Regions from separate parts of the Streptomyces sp. NPDC048416 genome, predicted to be linked through region 2. Evidence: predicted binding sites of a transcription regulator. Region 2 holds the regulator's gene; the other holds the start of a gene.

Region 1 (7,329 bases), on a different contig from region 2:
GCCCCGCATCGCGGATGGCGCCCGGCCCGCGGGCGGCTGAAAGTTTCTTCCGGACCACGCCGTTGTCGCAGCGTGTCGCGGCCGCCAAAGGTCTGAACCAACGGCATAACCTGAAGCCTCTTTCGCGCCAACGGTCTACGTGCGTAGCGTCATCTCTGACATGTCCACAGCGATACGTCGGCATGTCGACCCCAGGCCGTCAAGTCCCAGCCCCCACCGAGGCTTTCGGAGGCACGCAATGCCCGTGCACAGATCCGGAACGGCCCGCCGCGGACCTTTCACCGCGGCCGGGATCCTTCTCTCCTCGCTCACCCTCGTCCTCGGCCTCGCCGGAACATCCGGCGCCGCCGACAGCCCCGCGCGCGGCTCCGCGACCCTGGGCATGGGCGTCGCCGCACACGACGGGGTGGGCGGTCTCCCCCGCGACACCCGCACCGTGCAGACCGAGGGCGTCGACACCAGCAGCCACAACGGCAACGTCGCCTGGTCCACCCTGTGGAACAGCGGCGTGAAGTGGGCCTACGTCAAGGCCACCGAGGGCACGTACTACAACAACCCGTCCTTCCCGCAGCAGTACAACGGCTCGTACGACGTCGGCATGATCCGCGGCGCCTACCATTTCGCCACTCCGGACACCGCGAGCGGCGCCTCGCAGGCCAACTACTTCGTGGACCACGGCGGCGGCTGGTCGCGCGACGGCCAGACCCTGCCGGGCGCGCTGGACATCGAGTGGAACCCGTACGGCGCCGCCTGCTACGGCAAGTCGGCGGCCGGGATGGTCAGCTGGATCCGCGACTTCGTCAACCAGTACCGGTCCCGTACCGGCCGCGACGCGGTGATCTACACCGCGGCCAGCTGGTGGAGCCAGTGCACCGGCAACTCCGGCGCCTTCGGGTCCACCAACCCGCTCTGGATCGCCCGCTACAACACCGACCCGGGCACCCTGCCGGCCGGATGGGACTACTACACGATGTGGCAGTACACCTCGTCCGGCCCGACCGTCGGCGACCACTCCCGGTTCAACGGGGCGTTCGACCGGCTACAGGCGCTGGCCAACGGCTGACACGGCTCTTCCCGTAGACGGGGCCCCGGCGCTGCGTTCGCCGGGGCCCTTCCGTCTCCCCGAACGGGCCATGGGCCGCACAGATGACCCCATTCCATGGACCGCATAGGTCAGGATGGAGGCCATGCGCAGCTTGGGAGTGGTGTGGCGGTCGGCGGCTCCGGTCGCCGCGGTGGCGGTCGTCCTGTTCGGCGGCGCGGGCTGCGGCGGTCCCGCCGCCTCGTCCCCGCAGTCCGAGACGGGCTCTTCCGGCGCTCCCCGCACCCAGAACAGCGCCGTGCCGGCCCCGGCCACGCCGTCGGTCGGCGTGCTGGTCAGCGGGGGCGACCACTACTGCACGGCGAGCGTGGTGAGCAGCCCGCGCGGCAACGTCATCGCCACGGCGGCGCACTGCGCGGCCGCCCACCCCGCCGAGCAGCTGGAGTTCGCGCCGGGCTTCTCGGGGGCGGACGAGGGGACGTATCCCTACGGCAAGTGGAAGGTGCGCGCCACCCAGATCGACGACCGGTGGATCGCGGACCAGGAGGACGCCGTGGACTACGCGTTCCTCACGCTGGAGCCGGACGCCCGGGGCCGTAGCGTGCAGAGCGTGGTCGGCTCCTCGACGCCGGACTGGGGCGCGGGGCCCGACCAGCGCGTGACGGTCGTCGGCTATCCGGTCGAGGACCACAACCCGGAGAACCGGCCCATCATGTGCACCACCGACACCCACCGCGACACCGACGTCCCCGCGATGGTGCGGATGCGCTGCGGGGGCTTCTGGGACGGCACGAGCGGGAGTCCCTGGCTGACCGGCTACCGGGGCCCCGACCGGATGGGCCGGATCATCGGTGTGCTGAGCGGCGGCGACACGGACGCCGAGTCGACGGCGGTCCTGTTCGACGCGGGGGCCCGCTCGCTGTACGAACGGGCCACTCGGGCGTAGACCCCCCTCCTCCGGGTCGTGCCAGGCTCGCGGGGTCGCGGAGAAACCGGCCCGATCCGGACGGGCCGGGCTCGCCGGATCCCGGAGAAGCCGGCCCGATCCGATCGGGCCGGCTTCGCTGGATCTCGGAGAAGCCGGCCCGATCCGAACGCAACACCCCCGTGCCGTCAGGCGGCCGCGGCCACCGCGATCTGGGCCGGGGACAGCGCGATCTCCAGGACCTGGCGTACGTCGGTCACGGGGTGGACCTCCAGCTTCTCCAGGACCTCCGCCGGCACGTCGTCGAGGTCCGCCTCGTTCCGCTTGGGGATCACGACCGTCGTGATCCCGGCGCGGTGCGCGGCGAGCAGCTTCTGCTTGAGACCGCCGATCGGCAGCACCCGCCCGGTCAGCGACACCTCGCCGGTCATCGCCACGTCGGTGCGGACCTGCCGCCCCGAAAGGAGTGAGGACAGCGCGGTGACCAGGGTGATGCCGGCGCTCGGGCCGTCCTTGGGGACCGCGCCCGCCGGGAAGTGGACATGCACGCCCCGGTCCTTCAAGTCGCCCACGGGGAGCTCCAGTTCGGCGCCGTGCGAGCGCAGGAAGCTCAGCGCGATCTGCGCGGACTCCTTCATCACGTCGCCGAGCTGACCGGTCAGCGTCAGGCCTGCGGCGCCGGTCTCCGGATCGGCGAGCGAGGCCTCCACGAACAGGACGTCGCCGCCCGCGCCCGTGACGGCGAGGCCGGTGGCCACACCCGGCACCGCGGTGCGCCGCTCGGCCGGGTCCTGGGCGGACTCGGGCACGTGGTGCGGGCGTCCGATCAGGCCCCGCAGGTCGTCGGGGGCAATGGTGAACGGCAGCTCGCGCCGGCCGAGTTCGTGCTCGGCGGCCACCTTGCGCAGCAGCCGCGCGATGGAACGCTCCAGGTTCCGTACGCCCGCCTCCCTGGTGTACTCCCCGGCGAGCTTGCGCAGCGAGGCCTCCTCAAGGACCACCTCGCCGGTTTCGAGACCGGCCCGCTCCAGCTGGCGCGGCAGCAGGTGGTCCCGGGCGATGACGACCTTCTCGTCCTCGGTGTATCCGTCGAGCCTGACCAGCTCCATGCGGTCGAGCAGCGCCTCGGGGATGGCTTCGAGGACGTTGGCGGTGGCGAGGAAGACCACGTCGCTCAGGTCGAGCTCGACCTCCAGGTAGTGGTCGCGGAAGGTGTGGTTCTGCGCCGGGTCGAGGACTTCGAGCAGCGCGGCCGCGGGGTCGCCCCGGAAGTCGGAGCCCACCTTGTCGATCTCGTCGAGCAGCACGACCGGGTTCATCGACCCGGCCTCCTTGATGGCCCGCACGATCCGGCCGGGCAGGGCGCCCACGTACGTGCGGCGGTGGCCCCGGATCTCGGCCTCGTCGCGTACGCCGCCGAGCGCGACCCGTACGAACGTGCGGCCCATGGCGTGCGCCACGGACTCGCCGAGCGAGGTCTTTCCGACGCCGGGCGGCCCGACGAGGGCGAGCACGGCGCCGCCCCGACGGCCGCCGACGACCCCGAGCCCGCGGTCGGCGCGCCGCTTGCGCACCGCCAGGTACTCGGTGATCCGCTCCTTGACGTCCTCCAGGCCCGCGTGCTCGGCGTCCAGGACGGCCCGCGCGCCCCGGATGTCGTACACGTCCTCGGTGCTCTCGTTCCAGGGCAGTTCGAGGACGGTGTCGAGCCAGGTGCGGATCCAGGAGCCCTCGGGCGACTGGTCGCTCGACCGCTCCAGCTTGTCGACCTCCTTGAGGGCAGCCTCGCGGACCTTCTCGGGCAGGTCGGCGGCCTCGACGCGGGCCCGGTAGTCGTCGCTCTCGTCCTCCTGGCCGCCGTCCCCGTTCAGCTCGCGCAGCTCCTTGCGCACGGCGTCGAGCTGGCGGCGCAGCAGGAACTCGCGCTGCTGCTTGTCCACGCCCTCCTGCACGTCCTTGGCGATGGCCTCGGCGACGTCCTGTTCGGCAAGGTGCTCGCGCAGCTGCTCGGTGGCCAGCTTGAGGCGGGCCACCGGGTCGGCCGTCTCCAGGAGCTCGGCCTTCTGGGCGGTGGTGAGGAACGGCGAGTATCCGGAGTTGTCGGCGAGCGCGGAGACGTCCTCGATCTGCTGGACGCGGTCGACGACCTGCCAGGCGCCGCGCTTCTTGAGCCAGTCGGTGGCGAGTGCCTTGTACTCCTTGATCAGCTCGCTCACCTGGCCCGGATAGGGGCCTCCCCTGTTCGAACCCTGTTGGGAGCTCGGGGAAGAGACGGGCAGCGTCTCCTCGACCCGGGTGACCTCCACCCACAGGGCGGCGCCGGGCCCGGTGGTCCCGGCCCCGATCCGCACCCGGTGGCGGCCCCGGATGAGGGCGCCGGGGTCGCCGTCGGAGAGCCGTCCGACCTGCTCGACGGTCCCGAGCACACCGGTCCCGGCGTACGTTCCGTCGATCCGCGGCACGAGCAGCACCTGCGGCTTGCCCGCGTCGGGACGGGCGGCGGCCTGAGCGGCCTCGACGGCGGCCCGCACCTCGGCGTCGGACAGGTCGAGCGGAACGACCATGCCCGGCAGCACGACCTCGTCGTCGAGCGGCAGCACGGGCAGGCTGGTCGGGGTGTATCCCGTGGACTCGGTAGCCATGATCTCCCCTTCGGCAGTCAAGTTGAGCTATGCCGACTCAATGCTTGTGAGTCGAGGAATGTTCCCCAAGCGGCGTTCGCTCTGAGCGATCATGGGCGGACGGGCCCCGCAAGGCCGACGCCCCGACCCCCTGGGCGGCGGCGCCCGGTGAACCCTGCGCCCCCGCCAAGGCGGCCAGGGCGTCCACGGAGCGGACGCGAGCACGCGGATCGCGACGGCGCAGTAAGGTACCCGTGGCCACTTAGACCATTACCACTCAGGGGGCGGCAATGACGTTGACGGCGGGGTCACCATCGAGTCGAGCCGCGATCGGCTCGCTCGTACGGGCCTGGATCGACGGCTGGGTCGTGTCGCGCGGCACCTCGGACCCGATCGACCGGCCGTGGGGCTGGACCATCGACGCCGGACAGGTCAACCATGTCTCGCGCCATGTGCTTCCCGAGCCCGCCGAGCCGGACGTCCGCGCGCTGGCGGCCGCGACGAGCGCGCCCGGCACGTGGCTCAAGCTGTTCGCCGACGACGACACGGTGCGGCCCTGGGTGGGCGAGGGCTGGCACCTCGACAAGCCGGGCTTCCTGATGACCGTCCCGCTCGCGGCCGAGCGGCCCGAGGTGCCGGACGGCTACACCCTCACCTCGTGGACCCGGGGCGGCGTGACCCGGCTGCTCGTCCGCACCCACGAGGGCCACTTCGCCGCGCGCGGCCAGATCGCGCGGACCGGCCCGACAGCCGTGGCCGACCAGATCGAGACCGCCCCCGGCCACCAGCGCCGGGGCCTGGGCAGTCTGGTGATGCGCACCCTTCAGAACACCGCGTACGAGGCGGGCGCCACCACCGCAATCCTGGTCGGCACCCCCGAGGGACGCTCCCTCTACTCCTCCCTGGGCTGGCGGACCCACTCCCCGATGGCGAGCCTGCGCTTCGCTCCGACGCCGGGCTGATCGGGGCGGACACCGACGGGCACGCATCCGCCGGGCCGTCAGCGTGCGGGCACGGCTCGGCGTACGCGGCGTACGGCCGGCCAGCAGGCCAGGCCCACCAGCAGCGCTATGGGATGTCCCCATGCGGCCAGCGGGTCCGAGATGTTCAGCAGGTCCTGTGCCAGGAGCACGCTCACCACGGCCAGCACCGTCCAGCGGAATAGAGGGGCGAGCAGGCCGGCCAGGGCGCCCACCGTGGCCATGAGGCCGAAGCTGATGCCGTAGTCCAGGCGGTGCAGTGAGGTCTCGGGAAGGTGGCCGGCCAGGACCGAGAGGGCGACCGGGATCTCGGTGGCCAGGGTCGCCACGACATGGCCGAGCAGAAAGACGCCCGCCGTGCGCCAGCCGCCGATCCGGTGTTCGAGAGCGGCCAGGACGAAGACGAAGACCACCGCGTACGGCGACATGACGCCACCGGCGATCCACAGCGCGCTCGCGAAGAGCGCGAGGACCGGCCTCGTCGAGAGGTGGGCGACATCGGTGCTCGACCCCTGGAGCAGGGCGTCCACGGTGTCCGGGTCGCCGTACGCGGTGTACAGCGAGGTCGCGAGAAGCAGCAGCGCATACCCGAAGGCGAACGGCGTCGAGGCGGGCGAGGGCAGCAGCCGACGGCCCCTGGCGAGAGCGCCGCGCGCGCCCGCGCGGGGGCCCTGGCGGCCAGGCACGACCGGAAGCTGGGGGCCAGGCACGGCCGAGGCCTGGAGCCCCTGCGAACCTGAACCTTGCGGACCCGAAAGCCGCGACCCCGACGCGACCGGAAGCTCGGACCCCTGCGGACCCGTCGGCCGCGACCCCGGCACGACCGGAAGCTCCGACCCCTCCGAACCCGAAAGCCGCGACCCCGCCACGACCGGAAGCTGGGGGCCGGGCACGACCGGAAGCTGGGGGCCGGGCACGACCGGAAGCTGGGGGCCGGGCACGACCGGAAGCTGGGGGTCCTCCGGGCCCGCCGGCTGGGGGTCCGACGCAGCCCGCGGCCGGGATCCCGGCGCGGCGGTGGCCCGTGCCTGCTGCCGCGGGGTGGCGGGCTTCCGGGCTTCGGGGGGGTGCACCGGCTGAGGCCCCTTCCCCGGAACGCGCCGGCCGCGCCCCGCATCACGCCACGCCCGCGTCACCCGGCCGTGTTCGTTCCGTACTCGCTTACGTCCCTACAACGCACACCCTCCGCGAACGACTCCGGCCGCGTCTATGGCGTGCGCCACAGAAGACAACCTTTGGCGCTTCCCATGCGTCAGGGCCGCGGCGCGCCGCGGACCCGCGATCGGTAATCCGCGTGCGCGGCCGTGCCGCACGCGGCATTCTCACGGGCATGGACGACATCGCCACCCTCGACCGGCGCCAAGGACCCCATGGGGAAGTCGTGCTGCGGCAGCGCGGGGCGCATTTCGAGATCATCGCCAACGGGTGCTTCCTCATGGACACTTCGGACGGCCGCTCGGAACGCCTGCTCGTCGATGCGGCGTACGCCACACTTTTGCCAGGCACCGCCCGCCCCTCGCTGCTCATCGGCGGGCTCGGCGTGGGCTTCTCCCTCGCACATGCGGCGCAGGACCCGCGCTGGGGCCAAATCGCCGTGGTGGAGAGGGAAGAGGCCATCATCGACTGGCACCGCACAGGTCCACTCCGCGCCATTTCGGGCCGCTCACTGTCCGATTCACGTACCCGGATCATCCGCGCCGATCTGGTCGATTACGTACGTACCGCCCAGGACACGTACGACGCGCTGTGTCTGGACATCGA
Region 2 (7,329 bases):
AAGAGGAAGTCGGCGAGGGCCTTGGCCAGCTCGGTCTTGCCGACGCCGGTGGGGCCGAGGAAGAGGAACGAGCCGGTGGGCCGGTCGGGGTCGGCGATGCCGGCCCGGGTGCGGCGCACCGCGTCGGAGACGGCGCGCACCGCCTCGGACTGGCCGATGAGGCGCTTGCCGAGCTCGTCCTCCATGCGCAGCAGCTTCTGCGTCTCACCTTCCAGGAGGCGGCCTGCGGGGATGCCGGTCCAGGCGCCGACGACGTCGGCGATGTCGTCGGGGCCGACCTCCTCCTTGACCATGGTGTCCTTGGCGTCCTTGGACTTCTCCTGCTCGGCCTCCTCCTCGGCGGCCTCCTCCAACTCCCGTTCCAGGCCCGGGATTTCGCCGTACAGGAGCTTGGATGCGGTGTCGAAGTCGCCGTCGCGCTGGGCGCGTTCGGCCTGGCCGCGCAGGTCGTCCAGCTTCTCCTTCAGCTCACCGACCCGGTTGAGGCCCTGCTTCTCCTTCTCCCAGCGTGCGGTGAGGCCGCGCAGCTCCTCCTCCTTGTCGGCGAGGTCCTTGCGGAGCTTGTCCAGGCGCTGGATCGAGCCGGCGTCGGTCTCGTTCTTCAGCGCCAGCTCCTCCATGCGCAACCGGTCGACGGAGCGCTGGAGTTCGTCGATCTCGACGGGCGAGGAGTCGATCTCCATACGGAGCCGGGAGGCGGCCTCGTCGACGAGGTCGATGGCCTTGTCGGGCAGGAAGCGGGAGGTGATGTACCGGTCGGAGAGGGTGGCGGCGGCGACCAGCGCGCCGTCCGCGATCTGCACCTTGTGGTGCGCCTCGTACCGTCCCTTGAGGCCGCGCAGGATCGCGATGGTGTCCTCGACGGACGGCTCGGCGACCAGGACCTGCTGGAAGCGGCGTTCGAGCGCCGGGTCCTTCTCGATGCGCTCGCGGTACTCGTCGAGGGTGGTCGCGCCGACCATGCGCAGCTCGCCGCGGGCCAGCATCGGCTTGAGCATGTTGCCCGCGTCCATGGCGGAGTCGCCGCCCGCGCCCGCCCCGACGACGGTGTGCAGCTCGTCGATGAACGTGATGATCTGGCCGTCGCTCTCCTTGATCTCGGAGAGGACCGTCTTGAGGCGTTCCTCGAACTCGCCGCGGTACTTGGCGCCCGCGACCATGGCTCCCAGGTCGAGCGAGACCAGCTTCTTGTTCTTCAGCGACTCCGGTACGTCGCCCTTCACGATGCGCTGGGCCAGGCCCTCGACGACGGCGGTCTTGCCGACGCCGGGCTCGCCGATGAGCACCGGGTTGTTCTTGGTGCGCCGCGACAGGACCTGGACGACCCTGCGGATCTCCTGGTCACGGCCGATGACCGGGTCGAGCTTGCCCTCACGGGCGGCGGCCGTGAAGTCCGTGCCGAACTTCTCCAGCGCCTTGTACTGACCCTCCGGGTCGGGTGTGGTCACCCGGCGCCCTCCCCTGCTCGTCTCGAACGCGTCAAGGAGCTTCTTCGCACTGGCCCCCTGCTGCGCAAGGATCTCACCGCTCCGCCCGCCCTTGGCCGCGAGGCCGATGAGCAGGTGCTCGGTGGAGAGGTAGTCGTCGCCCAGCTCCTTCGCGCGCTGCGCGGCGTCCGCGATGACGGCGAGCAGGTCGCGGTCGGGCTGCGGCGGGGCGACGGTGGAGCCGGCCACGCTGGGCAGCGCGGCCAGGAGCCGCTCGGCGCCCGAGCGCACGGCGGCCTGGTCGGCGCCCGCGGCGGCCAGCAGGTCGGTGATGTTCTCGTTGTCCTGGCCCTCCAGGAGCGCGAACAGCAGGTGGGCCGGGGTCAGGTCCGGGTGGCCCCCGGCTACGGCCCGGCTGCTCGCTGCGTTGATCGCGTCCCGGCTCTTGTTGGTCAGCTCGGCGTCCACGTGCGTTCGCTCCTCCTCGTCGTACGTCCGGTCATGGGTGCCCTACCTATGACCCTTCCAACGTACACAAAGTTGAGCCCATTCCGCTCAAGTCATGCTCTGGGAAAAAGCGGGGGCTAGGTTCTGTGGCCATGGCCACTGATGTACGCATGCCCGACGAGGGCTATCTCAGCTTCTGGCGCGAACGCCACATCTGCACCTTGACGACACAGCGGCCCGACGGCTCGCCGCACGTCGCACCGGTCGGGGCGACGTACGACCCGCAGGCGGGTCTCGCCCGGGTCATCACGAGTAAGGGCAGCCGGAAGGTGGCCAACATCGCGGCGGCGGTCGCGAAGGACCCGCAGGGCGCGCGGGTCGCGCTCTGCCAGCTGGAGGGCAGGCGCTGGGCGACGCTGGAGGGCCGCGCGTTCATCCGCACGGAACCCGAACTGATCGCGGACGCCGAGGCGCGGTACGCGGAGCGCTACACGCGGACCCCTCGGGTGAACCCGGACCGGGTGCTCATCGAGATCAGGCTGACCAGGGCGATGGGCAACGCCTGAGCGGGCCGCGGGCCGGGCCCGGGCAGCACAGCGGCGCCACCGTGTTCAGGTCCACGATGGCGCCGCTGTGTGGGGGAAGCACCTGCGCGATGTAAAACGACGGGGGATCGCGTCAGGCACTGCGGGGGGTGGCGGTGGATGAATCGGGTTGAGCCTCCGACTCGAAAAGCTGGTGGTCGCGCTGGTCGAGATTGACGAAGACCATGCCGTACCGGACCACGCAGCGAATGGGCTGCGGTGCCCCGCGCGGCCGGCGCAGGCACCGGTAGGCGCGGACGTCCTCGTCGTCCTCACGGGCGATCAGGATCGGCTCACCGAGCAGGGTGACCATCAACGAATCGCCACGGTGGGGAACCGCTGTGGCGAGGTCGATGAAATGCCACCCAGAGCGGTAGGCCGTGGCCATCTCGCGACGGAAGGTGCGGTCATCGGGCGGGAAGCTCATGCGACAGCACCTGCGGGAGCGTCCTCCCAGGTGATGTCACCGGGTGCCGCGCCCTTGGGGGCGGACTCCCACGTGATGTCACCGGGCGCCGCACCCTTGGGCGCGGACTCCCACGTGATGTCGCCAGGAGCGGCGCCCTTGGGCGCGGACTCCCACGTGATGTCGCCGGGAGCGGCGCCCTTGGGGGCGGTCTCCCACGTGATGTCGCCGGGTATCGCCGCGACCTTGGGTGCGATCTCCCAGGTGATGTCCGATGCGGTCGTGACATCCGCCTTCGCGGGGTGGGACTCCCAAGTGATGTCCCCAGGCGCCGAGAGAGCGCAGAGAGCAGCCGCCACAACGGCTGTCGTGCTTAGTGCTCGAACCATCCTGCTCATGGCCGATCTCCACCTCTTTTGATCATTACCTCCCCCCGCGGATACGACGATGGCTCACTCCGACCACTTGCACCAGCGCGGCCAGGCATCATGTTCCTGTAATTCAAAAGCATGAGGGGGGTGCAACTAGGTTGAAACAGGGGCATGTAGGACACGATCACGGCCCGGTTGATCTGTGCGAGACGGGAACGGCTCTGTACGCCCTCGCCCTGCGTACGGGCGGGATTTCCCGCTCGGATGCCGACAGCGCCCCGTGCCTGGCCGACCTCACCCTGCTGCGCCCCGATCCCGACGACGCCGAACTGCTGCGTCCGGTTCCGCCCACGGTGGTGCTCAACTCGCTGACCCAGCCGCTGGAACGCGAGATCGAGGAGCGCAGACGACTCTCGATCGCCCTCGCCGGCACCTTCGAGCCATTCATGGCGATCGCGACGCCGGACCTGGCCGGCACGCACGCGATCACGGTCCTCGAAGGCCTGGAACTGATCAACGCGACCCTCGACCGCGTCATCGACGAGTGCACCGACGAACTGCTGGTGATCCAGCCCGGCAGCGGACGCAGGCCGGAGAGCTTCGAGGCGGGCCTGCGCCGCATCGAGCCGCTGGTCGCCCGGGGCGTCGAGATGCGCACCCTCTACCAGCACACCGCACGCCACCACTCCGCCACCATCGGCTATGTGGAACGGATCGCTCCGTACGGCCTTGAGGTGCGCACCCTCGAAGAGATCATCGACCGGCTCATCATCATGGACCGCAAGATCGCCTTCATACCCGCGCGCAGCGATCGCCAGGTGGCCCTTGAGCTGCGCCACGAGGGGCTTGTGCAGTACCTGGTCGGCGTCTTCGACCAGTTCTGGCAGTCCGCGGTCCCCTGGGACGAAGAGGTGCCGTACCACCTGGAGACGGGCGGCATCACCGGCGTCCAGCGCTCCATCGCCAAGCTGCTGATCGAGGGTCACGTGGACGAGGCCATCGCCCGCCGGCTGGGGATGAACGTACGCACCTGCCGTGCGCACATCGCCAAGCTCGCCGCCGCGCTCGGCAGCGGCAGCCGGGCCCAACTCGGCTTCCTCATCGCCCAGTCGGGGATCCTGGACCAGGACGGCTGACGCCTCCACCACGCCCGTACGCACGCCTGAGGCCCGCCGCCCCGGAACGGGACAGCGGGCCTCAGGCGTACGTACGGGCGACGGACGCCCCGGAACTACTCCGACGTCCTCTTCGGACGCCACACGACCAGCGCGCCCGCCTGCTGGACGTCCTGGTAGCGGACCAGGTCGCGCCGGTAGGAGGCGTGCACCTGGGCCTCGCGCTGCTGCATCGCGACGGCCGCGCCCTCGACGGCGCCGGCCAGCTCGGCCACTCGCGCCTGGAGCGCGGCGACCTGGTTCTCCAGCTCGATGATGCGCTTGATGCCGGCCAGGTTGATGCCCTCGTCCTGCGACAACTGCTGCACCGTACGCAGCAGTTCGATGTCGCGGGCCGAGTAGCGCCGGCCGCGCCCGGCCGTGCGGTCGGGCGAGACCAGGCCGAGACGGTCGTACTGCCGCAGGGTCTGCGGATGCAGACCGGAGAGCTGGGCCGCCACCGAGATGACGTACACCGGCGTCTCGTCGGTCAGCTCGTACGCCCTGCTGCTGAACGGGGGCTGACGGCGCTGGCGGGGGTCCATCTCATGCTCCCTTCACGGCCTGGAACAGCTCGGCCCGCGGGTCCTGGCCCGCGGTGGCGTCGCGGAAGGTCTCCAAGGCCTCGCGGGCCTTGTCGTCCAGCTCCTTCGGCACGGTCACCTCGACCGTGACGAGCAGGTCGCCCCGGGTGCCGTCCTTGCGGACCGCGCCCTTGCCGCGGGCCCGCATCGTACGGCCGTTGGGGGTGCCCGCGGGCAGTTTCAGGGTGACCGGAGGGCCGCTGAGGGTGGGCACCTTGACCTCGGCGCCCAGCGCGGCCTCCGTGAAGGTGACCGGCACCGTGACGGTGAGGTTGTCGTCCTTGCGGCCGAACACCGGGTGCGCGTCCACGTGCACCACGACGTACAAGTCGCCCGCGGGGCCGCCCCGTTCACCCGGCGCGCCCTTGCCGCGCAGGCGGATGCGCTGGTTGTTGCTGACGCCGGCCGGGATGCGGACCTGCATGGTGCGCGAGGAACGCGCCCGGCCGCTGCCCTTGCAGACGTCGCACGGGTTCTCCGCGATCAGGCCGCGGCCCTTGCAGTCCACGCACGGGTCGGTCAGCGAGAACCCGCCGCCCGAGCCGCGCGAGACCTGGCCGGTGCCGACGCACGTCGGGCACACGCGGGGCGTGCCGTTCTTGTCGCCGGTGCCCGAACAGGCCTTGCAGGGCGCCTGGCTGGACAGCCGGATCGGGACGGTGGCCCCGTCGACCGCCTCGGTGAAGCTGAGCGTCACCTCGGACTCCAGGTCCTGGCCGCGGCGCGGCTGGGCGCGCTGGCCGGTGCCCGCGCCGCCCCGGTTGAACAGGCCGCCGAACACGTCGCCGAAGCCGCCGGCCCCCGCGCCGCCCCCGCCGGGCTGCTGCCCGCCGAACAGGTCGCCCAGGTCGAAGTTGAAGCTGCCGCCGCCCGCGCCAGGACCGGCACGGAAGCCTCCGTTGCCGAACAGGGCGCGCGCCTCGTCGTACTCCTTGCGCTTCTTGGGGTCGCCGAGGATGTCGTTGGCCTCGGAGATCTCCTTGAAGCGCTCCTCCGCCTTGGTGTCGCCCTTGTTGGCGTCGGGGTGGTTCTCGCGCGCCAGCTTGCGGTACGCCTTCTTGATCTCCGCGTCGGTGGCGTCCTTGGGGACGCCGAGAACCTTGTAGTAGTCCTTCTCGACGAAGTCCTTCGTGTTCATCGACGTCCCTCCTTCCGGACGATCACTTCTTCGATGACCGCTGCGTCAGCCCTTGTCGGGGCCACCGCTCTCCTCGTCACTCGACTCTTCCTTGGCGGCCGCACCCGGCTGGGGCTCGGCCACCGCGACCCGCGCGGGGCGGATCGTACGCTCGCCGATCCGGTACCCGGGCTGGAGGATCGCCACGCAGGTCGTCTCCGTGACGTCCGGCGCGTAGCTGTGCATCAGGGCCTCGTGGACCGTCGGGTCGAAGGGCTCGCCCTCCTTGCCGAACTGCTGAAGGCCCATCTTCGCGGCGACCGTCTCCAGGGATTCGGCCACCGACTTGAAGCCGCCGGTCAGCTCGCCGTGTTCCCTGGCGCGGCCGATGTCGTCGAGCGTGGGCAGCAGCTCGGTCAGGAGGCCGGCGACTGCGACCTCCTTGACCGTGACGCGGTCCCGCTCCACGCGGCGGCGGTAGTTCTGGTACTCGGCCTGGAGGCGCTGGAGGTCCGTGGTGCGCTCGGCGAGCGCCGTCTGGGCCTGGTCCAGCTGGGCCTGAAGGGCGATGTCCTTGGCAGCGTCCCCGGCCGGGGCCGCCTTCTCCTCCTCGGGGGAGGAGTCGGCGGCCTTCGGCTCGGCGTCTTCCGATGCGCCGGAGGGGACGTCGGGCTTCTCCTCGAAGCCCGGGGTCTCCTCCGTCATCAGGCGGCGCCACCCTTCGTGTCGTGCGGCTTCTCGTCGTCGACGATCTCGGCGTCGACCACGTCGTCCGCGGCGTCACCGGGCTGTGCCTGCGAGGCGCCCTCGGCGCCGGCGGCACCCTGGGCGGCCTGGGCGTCGGCGTACATGGCCTGGCCCAGCTTCTGCGAGACGGCCGCGACCTTCTCGGTGGCGGTGCGGATCTCCGCGGAATCCTCGCCCTTGAGCTTTTCCTTCAGCTCGGCGACGGCGGCCTCGACCTCGGTCTTGACCTCGCCCGGGACCTTGTCCTCGTTGTCCTTGAGGAACTTCTCGGTCTGGTAGACCAGCTGCTCGCCCTGGTTGCGGGACTCGGCGGCCTCGCGGCGGCGGTGGTCCTCCTCCGCGTACTGCTCGGCCTCCTCACGCATCCGGTTGACCTCGTCCTTCGGCAGCGAGGAGCCGCCGGTGACGGTCATCTTCTGCTCCTTGCCGGTGCCGAGGTCCTTCGCGGTGACGTGCATGATGCCGTTGGCGTCGATGTCGAAGGCGACCTCG

What was found. Region 2 encodes HspR, which represses chaperone genes until heat shock. Its sites were predicted from a motif close to TTGAGNNNNNNNNNCTCAA; they were not measured.
Region 1: the regulator HspR is predicted to act here: its motif matches at 4,632-4,650, upstream of lon (endopeptidase La).

The regions. Positions count from the first base shown of each region.
Region 1 is NZ_JBICXU010000037.1:32,863-40,191, reverse strand. It holds gene ACGFW5_RS31425 (lysozyme) at 239-1,063, shown strand; gene ACGFW5_RS31420 (trypsin-like serine peptidase) at 1,188-1,988, shown strand; gene lon (endopeptidase La) at 2,156-4,609, opposite strand; gene ACGFW5_RS31410 (GNAT family N-acetyltransferase) at 4,879-5,550, shown strand; gene ACGFW5_RS31405 (rhomboid-like protein) at 5,589-6,254, opposite strand; gene ACGFW5_RS31400 (spermidine synthase) at 6,899-7,329, shown strand, end outside.
Region 2 is NZ_JBICXU010000010.1:75,098-82,426, forward strand. It holds gene clpB (ATP-dependent chaperone ClpB) at 1-1,895, opposite strand, end outside; gene ACGFW5_RS15455 (pyridoxamine 5'-phosphate oxidase family protein) at 2,027-2,440, shown strand; gene ACGFW5_RS15460 ((2Fe-2S)-binding protein) at 2,553-2,885, opposite strand; gene ACGFW5_RS15465 (hypothetical protein) at 2,882-3,223, opposite strand; gene ACGFW5_RS15470 (helix-turn-helix transcriptional regulator) at 3,472-4,371, shown strand; gene ACGFW5_RS15475 (heat shock protein transcriptional repressor HspR) at 4,467-4,934, opposite strand; gene dnaJ (molecular chaperone DnaJ) at 4,936-6,111, opposite strand; gene grpE (nucleotide exchange factor GrpE) at 6,157-6,795, opposite strand; gene dnaK (molecular chaperone DnaK) at 6,795-7,329, opposite strand, start outside.